One region of the Metabacillus dongyingensis genome, then DNA from elsewhere that is predicted to be linked to it. Evidence: riboswitches for the same ligand, from Rfam matches in the RefSeq annotation. Region 1 holds a riboswitch; each other region holds the start of a gene.
What was found. A riboswitch is a leader RNA that binds a small molecule or an ion and turns the genes downstream of it on or off. The one in region 1 is predicted to bind S-adenosylmethionine.

Region 1 (4,076 bases):
TAGTAGTACGAGTGTGATTTTATCATGTGCCAAAAGACGGTGTCAACCAAAAAGTTTTTTATTAATTCGAAAAGACGGATGATTCAATTAATGATTTCACACCCGTTGCTTGTTCAATTGCCTGTTCAAGATCCTCCAGAAGGTCATCTATATGTTCAATCCCAACAGACAATCGAATTAAGTCTTCAGTTACTCCTGATTTTTTCAGGCCTTCTGCATCCAGCTGCTGATGTGTAGTGCTGGCAGGATGAATGATCAGGCTTTTGGCATCTCCGACATTTGCTACATGCGACCATAGGTTAACAGAATTAATCACCTTTGCGCCTGCTGCACGGCCGCCATCAATGCCGAACACTACAACCGCGCCTGCCCCTTTAGCTAAATATTTATCTGCCAGGGCCTTGTCAGGGTGCTGTTCATCTTCAGGGTACAGCACCCATTTAACTGCAGGATGCTCATTTAAATACTCAACCACTTTTCTCGTATTAAAAATATGCTCTTTCATTCTTACATGAAGTGTTTCCACTCCAAGAGCAAATTGAAATGCATTAAAAGGACTGATAGCAGGCCCTAAATCCCTGAGGAGCTGAACGCGGGCTTTTACAATAAAGGCTGCCTCCGGCAATGCTTCTGCATATACAAGATTGTGATAGCTTGGATCTGGAGTCGTAAAGCCCGGAAACTTATCGCTGTTCCAATCAAACTTCCCTCCGTCTACGATAATTCCTCCGAGGGTCGTGCCGTTTCCAAGCAGCCATTTGGTGGCCGAATGAATGACAATATCTGCTCCGTGTTCGATTGGCCTGCATAAATAAGGAGTTGCAAAAGTGTTATCAATAATTAATGGGATACCTGCTTCATGAGCAATTTTTGACACTGCCTCTATATCAAGAACCTGCAGACTTGGATTGCCAATCGTTTCTGCAAAAATGGCCTTTGTTTTAGGTGTGATGGCATCCCTGAAATTCTCAGGATCATCCGCATTTACAAACTTAGTCTGTATCCCGTACTTAGGCAAAGTGGTTTGAAAGAGATTGTAGGTCCCCCCGTATAGGCTTGAGGCAGAGACAATCTCATCCCCTGTTCCGGCAATATTTAATATGGAAAGCGTTATCGCAGCCATGCCGCTTGCCACAGCAAGACTTCCTACTCCCCCTTCTAGCTGGGCAACTCTTTCTTCGAAAACCGTTGAGGTAGGATTATGTATCCGGGTATAAATGTAACCCTGCTCTTTTAAAGCAAATAAATCCGATGCATGCTCCGTATCATTAAAAACATAGGCGTTAGACTGATAAATTGGCACAGCCCGTGCTCCTGTTGCAGGATCCTTCTGCAAACCCCCATGTACATTTAACGTCTCAAGCCGATACTTATTTTGTCCCATATTCCCATCTCCTTTTTCATTTTTCCATATAAAAAACCCCTTCAAAGAAGAGGCGGAATCACCATATCTCTTCTTATCTTCCAGAGCATTCTAACCTGCTCTGATGGAATTGGCACCGTGTTGCAATAACCGGTTGCCGGGCTTCACAGGGCCAAGTCCCTCCACCTCTCTTGATAAGATTAAACTTATTGAATCTAAATGAATTGTAACACCGCTTCATTTACACAGTCAATTAATAGTTTGAATTTTTAGATTATTATTTAGACAAGTGAATAATGGATTCAAGCCTTAGTACATTGCGAAATGATCCTTTTACTTCAATCGCTCCTAGCTTTGAGAGCTGAAGAAGTCTGATTGGTGAGTGAAAACAGTCAAGAAGATGATTTTCATCACCTGAAACCAGTACATGTGCTGAAAGATTGTCATTGTCGCTGCTTAAACAACAAGCCCCCTTTTTTAAAACAAGCAGGATGGGTTTTTGTTTTGAACTGGTTATCCGTATTCTTAATTCTTCGTTTGGAAGCAGCGGCTGAATAAAATAAGACGCATTCATTTTTTCTACAAACGAAAATAAGTCCATTTCTTTTTTTCTCCCCATTTCTTTCCTATCAGATCATAACGTATTAATTCGTTTTAATACGACTCATCACCTTTATGAAAAGTTCGACACTTTATTGGACTTGGAGAGACAAAATAATCGTTTTTTCTATTTCCCAAGAAATATGTCAAATGCCGCCCTGCTCAGGCGGCATATTCTTTCAATATTTGATAAATATATTCAACAGAATGAAAGGCATATTTCTTGTGGGTAACCGCTCCATTTTCAAATATAAGCAAGCAGGGAACACTTTCAATTCCCCACTCTTCCGCTTGCTTAGGCAGGAAATTTAAGTTTGCCGTATGAATCGCTAAAGCTGGGAGCAGCTCTTCAACAACAGACAGCATTTTTTTTGCAAGCTGACACGTTCCGCAAAATGGAGTGTATAGATAAAGGATGCCAAATTCTTTTTCAGCAAACATATCTAATTGTTCTTCTTTTATTTCAATCATTGCTTTTCATGAGACTCCCTTTATTTTATAAGTATTTCGCCTGAACATCGATATTTGCACTTAAAAGCACAGCAGCAACATGCTGATCAGGTGCAGTCGCAACTTCACGGTACATTCTATCTATAAATATATGAGCAGCTTCGGGCAGTTCCCGCTTGAATTGTTTTCTGAGGCGATCCCCTGATTCATCAGAATCTACAAGCACATATACGTCTCTATAAAACAGAGCATCAATCATTTCATCTAATCGAGTAAGGCTTATTGTTCCATTTGTACAGATAATTTCTACAGGTTCATTGACAACATTAAGAACCTTTCGTTTGTCAGATGTTCCTTCAACTATTATGACCTTTTCAACCTCAATTGCAGACATCGCCATCACCTATTCAGTTAAAGTATGTGTTATCTTATAACCTATTCGAATTGCATGAGGTTGTTTCTTAAAATAATTGAACAAAAATGGCAGTGGAACATTCCACTGCCATTCGATTAGCACCAGCCGTTTTCTTCGTCACAATCTACATACTTTTCATCTTGTTTTGATAAAACGTCTGCATCCTGGAAAAAGGAATGGTTTTCTTCTTCATATCCATTTTTCAATGAAACCTGATTTCCATTTTGACCAAAAGACATTGTGCCAATTTGCTCTTTTTCAAAAAACAAGTTCATTTGACCTTCTGAAAAGCGTCCTGTTACCCGGTCTGTAATATCTAAGCGCTTCTTTTCAAATGACATCCTGGAACACCCTCCTTTTTATAGCTTAGGGTGTCCTGAGTTGATGCCCTTTATCAGTCTTCATTTGTCATTTCTACATATTGTTCAGCAGTCATTAAGCTGTCAACATCACTTACATTGCTTGGCTCGATAACAATCATCCATGCTTTTTCATATGGAGATTCGTTTACAAATTCTGGGCTGTCATCAAGATCCTCATTGATTTCAACAACTTTTCCGCTGATTGGCGCATAAAGCTCTGAAACCGTTTTTACTGATTCAACGCTTCCGAAAGGCTCGTCTGCTTTAATTTCATCTCCAACTTCAGGAAGCTCAACAAATACAATATCCCCAAGTTCTGATTGAGCAAAATCAGTAATGCCGATACGTACTTTTTCGCCTTCAACTTTAACCCATTCGTGCTCTTCAGAATAGCGAAGTTCTTTTGGTGTGTTCATTTTTATTACCTCCAAGTTTTATCTTGTTTATTTGTAAAAAGACTGAAGTTAAAGTCTTCTACTACTTTGCCCATGCTGCTTCGAATTGATCTTCATTAAAGCCGACGGTAACTTTCTTGCCGTCTGTTGTTAATGGCCGTTTGATAAGCATGCCGTCTGATGCCAGAATCTCAAGCAGTTCTTCATCAGATAAAGAAGCAACCTTCTCTTTCATGCCTAATTCGCGGTATTTTTGACCGCTGGTATTGAAAAACTTTTTTACTTCTAACCCGCTGTTATCAAGCATCTTTTTTAATTCTTCTTTTGTCGGTGGATTTTCGACAATATGTACATCTTCTACCTGCAAATTGTGATCTTCAAACCACTTTTTTGCTTTTCGGCATGTACCGCATTTTGGATACCAATAAAACGTAAGAGCCACTCTTCTCACCACCTGCAACCGTAATTGAACAAGATTATTTTACCACAAT
Region 2 (4,076 bases), 400 kb from region 1:
ATCTTATTGAATCAAAAATTTGAGGTTCTTTTTCACGTGAGAGGTTGATGCACTTTGCATAACAGCCTCCTTCGATATTAAAAACACCGGCATTTGACCATCCGTGCTCATCATCGCCGATTAATTTGCGTTTAGGATCAGCAGACAAGGTTGTTTTTCCTGTTCCAGACAGACCGAAGAAAAGGGCCACATCGCCTTCCTGACCAACATTTGCAGAGCAGTGCATCGGCAGGATACCGCTTTCAGGAAGAAGGTAATTCATGACAGAGAAAATAGATTTTTTCATTTCTCCTGCATATTCCGTTCCTCCGATTAAGATCGTTCTTTTCTCAAAAGAAATGATGATAAAAGTTTCAGAATTTGTTCCATCTACTGACGGATCTGCTTTAAAGTTTGGTGCAGACACGATCGTGAATGGATTATCATGCTGAATCAGCTCATCTCCGCTCTCTGGCTGAATGAATAATTGCTGTGCAAAAAGGTTATGCCAGGCGAATTCATTTACAACCTGAATCGGCAGGCGGTATTTTGCGTCAGCTCCGGCAAAGCCTTTGAAAACAAAAAGCTCATTGCGGTCTTTTAAGTATGAAAGAACTTTTAAATACAATTTTTCAAATGCCGTTTCAGAGAAAGGCTGATTAACAGCACCCCACTCAATTTTGTCATTTGTTGAATTTTCTTTTACAATAAATTTATCTTTAGGTGAACGTCCTGTGTAAGTACCAGTTGTTGCACGGACTGCTCCCGTTGAAGTTAATGTACCTTCTTTGCGCTCTAATACTTTCTCTACAAGAACGGGAACTGATAAGTTATGAAATGCATTTTCCCCTTTAAGTAAAACATCAAGCTCATTTGTAATTTCAATTGAATTCATCCCATACCCATCCTTTACCTATATTTCTATTATTATTTTCAACTATATGTTAAGTGATTCTTCTTAATTAGTATAACACATTAAAATGAATAGTCTATACTATTTAACTTATTCTACGTACAAATTGATGAAATGGAACGGTTTTAGAAACGTTTTTGATGAAAATGATACATATATAATAGGAATGTTTTTATTTCGGCATTTTGTGGAATCATATAAAAAGGGTTCTGAAAAATCTTATGCGAAAACCTTGTCAGTTTTTGTTGACACCTGAAGGAAATATACGATATTATATGTCCTTGAACGGATTCTCTTATCCCGAGCTGGTGGAGGGACAGGCCCAATGAAACCCAGCAACCTGCTTTATCTTGAAAATTCATTCGTGAATTTTTGCGAGCAAAGGTGCTAACCTGATGCAAGGCGAAAGCCCTTGATCGATAAGAGCGAAAGGCTACGATTTTAGTAAATAACCTTTCCTCGCGGGAAAGGATTTTTTATTTCAAATATATTTTGCCTGAAAGTACTCGTGGATTCTCCTAAAACATGCCAACTGAAATATTTTGCCGAATGGTCAAAATATGAAAGGGAATGAGTTCCGTATCATCTAACCTTTTGAGGAGGAAAACTTTAATGACTAAACAACGTCGTCTGTTTACTTCAGAGTCTGTAACTGAAGGTCATCCTGATAAAATTTGTGACCAGATTTCTGACTCGATTTTAGATGCAATCCTAGAAAAAGATGCAAATGCCCGTGTAGCTTGTGAAACATCTGTTACAACAGGTCTTGTTCTGGTTGCTGGTGAAATTACAACTTCTACTTATGTAGACATTCCAAAAATCGTTCGCGAAACGGTTAAAGAAATTGGCTACACTCGTGCAAAATATGGTTTTGATGCAGAAACATGTGCAGTACTTACTTCAATTGATGAACAGTCAGCAGATATCGCGATGGGTGTTGATCAGGCGCTTGAAGCACGTGAAGGAAAAATGACAGATGAGCAGATTGAAGCTATTGGTGCAGGTGACCAAGGATTGATGTTCGGTTTTGCAAATAACGAAACGAAAGAATTAATGCCGCTGCCGATCTCACTTGCTCACAAACTTGCACGCCGTTTAACAGAAGTCCGCAAAGAAGAAATTCTTCCGTACCTTCGTCCTGACGGCAAAACTCAAGTAACAGTTGAGTATGATGAGAATGACAAGCCTGTTCGCATTGATACAATTGTTATTTCAACTCAGCATCACCCTGAAATTTCATTGGAGCAAATTCAGCGCAACGTAAAAGAACATGTAATTAACCCGGTTGTACCGAATGAATTAATTGATGAAGATACAAAATACTTCATCAACCCGACTGGCCGTTTCGTAATCGGCGGACCGCAGGGCGATGCAGGCTTAACAGGCCGTAAAATCATCGTTGATACTTACGGAGGGTATGCTCGTCACGGAGGCGGTGCATTCTCTGGTAAAGATCCAACAAAAGTTGACCGCTCTGCAGCTTATGCAGCACGCTATGTAGCTAAGAATATTGTAGCAGCTGGCCTTGCTGATAAATGTGAAGTTCAGCTTGCATACGCAATTGGTGTAGCTCAGCCGGTATCAATTGCAATCGATACATTTGAAACAGGGAAAGTGAAGGAAGATGTGTTAGTGGATGTTGTTCGTGCTAACTTTGACCTTCGTCCGGCAGGAATCATCAACATGCTGAATCTTCGCCGTCCAATTTACAAACAAACAGCTGCCTACGGACACTTCGGCCGTAATGATCTTGACCTTCCATGGGAAAGAACAGATAAAGCAGAAGCTCTTAAAGAACAGGCTTTAAACCAATAATAAGTAAAAAAGGATGAGAATACTGCTGTATGCAGCTCTCATCCTTTTTTTGTCGAAAAAATCGGGATTTTTGTTTAATTTTGTGAAAAAATGCAACAATCTCTTACTAGTCTTCGTTTTATAAGTGGAAAGACACTTTTGGAGGCGAATAGGATGTGCGGATTTGTTGGAATTATTGATTATCGTAAACAAACGAGAGATCTTTTATTTAATACATTCATTGAGAAGGCAAGCAGAAAAATAGAACACAGAGGTCCGGATGACAGCGGAATTTATCAAGATGAGCAGGTTCTTCTGGCCTTTCAGCGGTTAAGCATTATTGATGTTAAAAGCGGACACCAGCCTATGGCTTATGGATCTGATGACCGCTACTATATTGTGTTTAACGGTGAAATTTATAACTATATTGAGCTCAGAGAAATCATTTTTTCCCATGGATTTAAGTTGAAAACGGATACGGATACAGAAGTGATTGTTGCGCTTTATTGCATTTATGGCCAGGAAACGCTTCAACTTTTAAGAGGAATGTTTTCATTTCTTATTTGGGACAGACAGGAACACTTTTTATTCGGTGCGAGAGATCACTTTGGAATAAAGCCTCTTTACTACATAGAAAACGGCGAAATGAATCTTTTTGCTTCGGAGCTTAAGAGTTTAACTGATTATCTTCCAAATCCTCTTATTAATGAAGAATCCTTAGAGCACTATCTCTCTTTTCAATATGTACCGGACCCAGGCACGATGCAGAAGCATATTAAGAAAGTGCCTCCAGGCTATTTCTTTACAAAAAAAACGGGAGAAGCATTAGAGCTTACAAGGTACTGGAAACCGAAACTTGTACCCGTACGTCCAACTGACGAAAACAGGCTCAAAGAAAAAATTCAGGATGCCTTAATTGATTCGGTCAAAGTCCATATGCGAAGCGATGTGCCTGTTGGATCTTTTCTGTCGGGGGGAGTGGATTCAAGTATTATTGCATCCATTGCGAAGGAATTTCACCCTTCACTTAAAACGTTTTCTGTCGGCTTTATGCAAGAAGGCTACAGCGAAATCGATATAGCAAAAGAAACAGCGGATGCGCTTGGCGTTGAGAATTTTTCCTATACCGTTGATCATATGGAATTTATGAGGGAGCTTCCAAAAATCATTTGGCATATGGATGATCCAGTGGCAGATCCGGCTTCTATTCCTCTTTATTTTATTGCACGTGAGGCAAGCAAGCAGGTGAAAGTCGTTTTATCTGGGGAAGGAGCAGATGAGCTTTTTGCAGGCTATAATATTTATAAAGAACCTCAAGATCTATCTGTCTTTGGACATCTTCCTCACAGCTTTAAGCAAAGATTAAAACAGCTGGCTGCGGTTTTTCCTG
Region 3 (4,076 bases), 910 kb from region 1:
TAGCAGTGTCTACATTTTCTTTTTCATAAAGAGACAAAACCTCTTCCATCAGCTTTAACCCGACCCCTTTGCTTCGGTACTCAGGAGCAACACCTGTACCGCCATTCCATGCTATTTTTTTGCCGTCAATGGTTCTGATTCCATTCAGAACCAGCCCAACCGGCTTTGAATCGTGAAAAGCTACAACAGATAATGCCGGCGAAAGGTTTTCAAGCACCATTCGGTTAAAAAAATTCTCAAGGGACAGCGTCATATCAAAGTAATATCCCTCAAAGCCTTTATTCCATGCGGTTAAAGCCTCTTCAAGCGTACATTGAGACAATCTCTTAATTGTGATCATACCGCGCCCCATTTCTCATTAGCTTCCCAAAATTCATCGGCTAATACACCCATTAGGATATTGTCGTGAAACTCCCCTTCATAAAAAAGCTCTCCCCGTATAACGCCTTCCTGCTTAAAGCCTAATTTCTCATAGGAGCGTTTTGCTCTTGCGTTGTAGTGATAAACATTTAGTCCTATCCGGTATAATCCCAAATGGTGAAAGCCATGCTCAAGGATTAATTTCATCGCTTCAGTGCCAAAACCATGTCCGCGATGCTTTTCATCGTTCAGGGCAATTCGTACACTTGCATTCCGGTTTAAGAGATCGATATCCATCAGGGCAAGATCTCCTATTGCTTCATCTGTTTCATTCCGTACAATCACAAGATCCATTCGTGTTTTATCCAGCGCAAAGCTTTCATAAGCCTGCTCTATTTTCTCCATTGTAAAAAACGTTTGTGTACCAGTAAGCCTTCTAATCTCTTTGTCCTGCACACTTTTAAAAATCATCTCGAAGTCGTCTTTTCTAAAAGGACGCAGGTATATATTTTCTCCTTGTAAAAACCTCATGCAGATCCCCCTTTTTCTAAGTACATGAAGATCATTTCTTCTAAGGCACGGATTTGTTCTTGATAAGGGTAATTCCTGCCTATTACTGAATAGTGAAGACAAATGCCGTCTATGGTTCCCCATACCATAGAAGATATGAGCGATGGATCCGTCTCTTTGTTGAATTCATTCTGCCTTATGCCTTCTTCGATGATTTCAACAAGCAGCACTTGATAAACGTCGTCATACCGGTCTGTCATGACTTTCTTAAGTTCTTCATCACGGCCAGAATGAATCCAGAATTCAAGGTGAACACCGATCATTTTCTGCCACTTTTGAGATAGCTCAATTTCCGCATAGTTTTTGAAAAACTGGTGAAGTTTTTCTTTTGCAGTCCCTCTCTCTAGAAAACTTCTTTTCAGTTTTGCGATATTCTGCTCTGTCCGCATCTGCATCAGCTGAAGGTAAATTTCTTCCTTGCTTTTAAAATAGTTGTAGATTGCGCCTTTACTTAACCCAGATTCAGCAACAATATCGTCTATTGTTGCAAGCTGAAATCCTTTTTCTCCAAAAGCCTTAAGGGCACTTTCCAGGATATGGCGTTTCTTTTTTTCCTTATATTCATCTGAAACAATTGGAGCCACCTTTACACCTCCTTAAAAACCGACTATATAGTTTATTTTATTCCACTGTTAACGGTAAATTCAAACAATTTTGAAAAAATTTTTGTTAAATCTACCATTTGACTTTTACACAATAACCCCTTAATGTAGGAAAGGTCATTTTTTAAAAACACACATATATCTTCTTATTAAGAGAGGCAGAGGGACTGGCCCTGTGATGCCTCGGCAGCGGACTCGGATTTCCGAGTGCTGTGCCAATTCCAGCAAGCCGCGTGCTTGAAAGATAAGAAGAGGTTTATTCCATTCCGGATTTAAGATCTCTTCTGCTTTAGAAGAGATCTTTTTTTATAATAAGAAAGGTGGTACACATGGAGACAAAAGGAAATGGACTGGCATTATTGCCGTTAATCATATTTCTTGCCCTATTTGTAGGGTCTGGTATTATAACAGGCGATTTTTATAAGATGCCGATTCTTGTTGCAATTATCATTGCATCAGGAGCAGCTCTTATGATGAATCGTAAAGAGACGTTCACTGCGAAGGTTGAGAATTTTGCTAAAGGGGCAGGTCATCTTGATTTGATGATCATGGTCTTTATCTTCATCCTGGCCGGAGCCTTCTCAGAAGTGGCAAAAGGGATGGGTGCAGTGGAATCTACAGTCAATCTTGCGCTTTCATTTTTGCCGCAAAGCTTTTTGATTGTTGGATTATTTATCATTGGAGCTTTTATATCACTTGCAATGGGAACTTCAATGGGAACAATTGCTGCACTTGCTCCAATTGGGGTTGGCATCAGTGCAGAGGCTGATATTTCAATAGCTCTTGCTATGGCTGCCGTTATTGGCGGTGCGATGTTTGGGGACAACCTGTCTTTCATATCGGATACAACAATAGCTGCAGTTCGGACACAGCAGACGGAAATGAGAGACAAGTTCAAGGTAAACTTCTTCATCGTTTTGCCGGCTGCCATCATTACTTGTGCTGTCTTAATTGTGATTACTCTCGGCAATCAATCTCCTGTTTCACCTGGAGAATTCAGTTTCATTAAAATGCTGCCTTATATAGCCGTACTTGTAACAGCTCTTCTTGGAATGAATGTCATTATTGTTTTAACTGGGGGTATCCTGCTTAGCGGAGTTATCGGGATGTCTGATGGCAGCTATACGTTAACTGATTTTCTTCAGAAAATAACAGAAGGTATTATGGGGATGGCCGAACTGGTCATTCTTTCACTCTTAATCGGCGGTATGGTTGAACTGATTAAACGAAATGGCGGCATTCACTTTATTTTAGAAGCGATGACAAAAAGAATTTCTTCTAAAAGAGGGGCAGAATATGCCATTGCCGGTCTTGTAAGCACGACAAACCTTGCGACTGCAAATAATACCATCTCTATTATTGCAGCGGGCCCGCTGGCAAAAGATATGGCAGATAAATATGAGATTGATAAACGTAAATCTGCCAGCCTTTTGGATATTTTTTCTTGCAGTATACAGGGTTTAATCCCTTATGGCGCTCAAATGCTTACTGCCGCTCAATTTGCAAAGATTTCACCAGCTGATATCCTGCCATTCTCTTATTACCCATTCTTAATAGCCGTTATGGGTATTGCGGCTATTATTATTGGCTATCCGAAATTTAAAAAAGCCAAGTAGTTCCTGCCCTGCAGAGTCCGAAATTGGACTCTGTTTTTTCATAGATCTAAAGCGCAGGCGGATTTGTTCTGACCAAAGCTCAATGGGCCGGAGCTTTACGGTTTATTTTCCACACCCCTTTGACTTTTATAGTTTTCCTAACAAGAAAAAGAGCCGCTCATCCTATGAGCGGCTTTACTTCTTCATCAGTCCATGCAGAAGAAACTGGATCGTATATTCTTTTTCTGCTTCATCGTCCCAATCCAAATCAGGCAGAATGATGAACCTTCCGATCAGGAACCCCATAATTGTCGTAATGATCATCCGCAACACTGTTTCAGGAGGCATGTCAATCATCTCTCCTTTTTCCTGGAAGTGAATGATCAGCTTCTTCAGCTTCTCAACCGCATGTTCCTCAACGACCTTTCGGAGCTCCCCTCTGAACTCTTCATGAAAGAAAACTTCCTGGAGCAAAATCTTGATGACAGGGTGATTTTTCTTTATAAACTCATAGCGGTTTTCAAGAATGTATCTCAGCATATGTTCAAGGTCCTGATGATTTTGCTTCGTCACGTCCTGAAGAAAATTTCTCACTAAAAATGGGGCAATGAATTTAGTTATAGTCGGCATGACGATCGCAAACAGCAGGTCTTTTTTCGTTTGATAATGACGGAAAATCGTCCCCTCTGCGACTCCAGCTTTTTTAGCTATTTCACTTGTTGATGCTGCTGCAAAGCCTTTATCTGCAAATATTTCAATGGCAGCTTCTACTACCTTTTTTTGTTTTTCACTCATCTTTACATCTTCATCTGTCAGCTTCAATAGCTCTTCAATGGAAAATTGATTGCTCATCTTTTAAAACTCCTCATTCATCTATGTCCCTATTATAAATGAAAAAGAGAACACAAGCATTACAGCCTTCTTACCTTTTTCAAAGCGAAGATATTCA

Region 2: another riboswitch for S-adenosylmethionine. It lies ahead of metK (methionine adenosyltransferase); the one in region 1 lies ahead of K8L98_RS21685 (O-acetylhomoserine aminocarboxypropyltransferase/cysteine synthase family protein).
Region 3: another riboswitch for S-adenosylmethionine. It lies ahead of K8L98_RS01240 (Na+/H+ antiporter NhaC family protein); the one in region 1 lies ahead of K8L98_RS21685 (O-acetylhomoserine aminocarboxypropyltransferase/cysteine synthase family protein).

What each region holds. Positions count from the first base shown of each region.
Region 1 covers NZ_CP082944.1:4,363,621-4,367,696, forward strand. Annotated here, with positions in the region: gene K8L98_RS21685 (O-acetylhomoserine aminocarboxypropyltransferase/cysteine synthase family protein) at 62-1,384, opposite strand; SAM riboswitch class I at 1,455-1,564, opposite strand; gene K8L98_RS21690 (SCP2 sterol-binding domain-containing protein) at 1,641-1,964, opposite strand; gene K8L98_RS21695 (thioredoxin family protein) at 2,126-2,434, opposite strand; gene K8L98_RS21700 (toprim domain-containing protein) at 2,460-2,807, opposite strand; gene K8L98_RS21705 (YusG family protein) at 2,924-3,169, opposite strand; gene gcvH (glycine cleavage system protein GcvH) at 3,223-3,606, opposite strand; gene K8L98_RS21715 (arsenate reductase family protein) at 3,668-4,027, opposite strand.
Region 2 covers NZ_CP082944.1:3,965,368-3,969,443, reverse strand. Annotated here, with positions in the region: gene pckA (phosphoenolpyruvate carboxykinase (ATP)) at 1-874, opposite strand, end outside; SAM riboswitch class I at 1,185-1,318, shown strand; gene metK (methionine adenosyltransferase) at 1,505-2,707, shown strand; gene asnB (asparagine synthase (glutamine-hydrolyzing)) at 2,861-4,076, shown strand, end outside.
Region 3 covers NZ_CP082944.1:220,126-224,201, reverse strand. Annotated here, with positions in the region: gene K8L98_RS01255 (GNAT family N-acetyltransferase) at 1-340, opposite strand, end outside; gene K8L98_RS01250 (GNAT family N-acetyltransferase) at 337-891, opposite strand; gene K8L98_RS01245 (TetR/AcrR family transcriptional regulator) at 888-1,514, opposite strand; SAM riboswitch class I at 1,676-1,783, shown strand; gene K8L98_RS01240 (Na+/H+ antiporter NhaC family protein) at 1,862-3,148, shown strand; gene K8L98_RS01235 (TetR/AcrR family transcriptional regulator) at 3,323-3,979, opposite strand; gene K8L98_RS01230 (ABC transporter permease) at 4,039-4,076, opposite strand, start outside.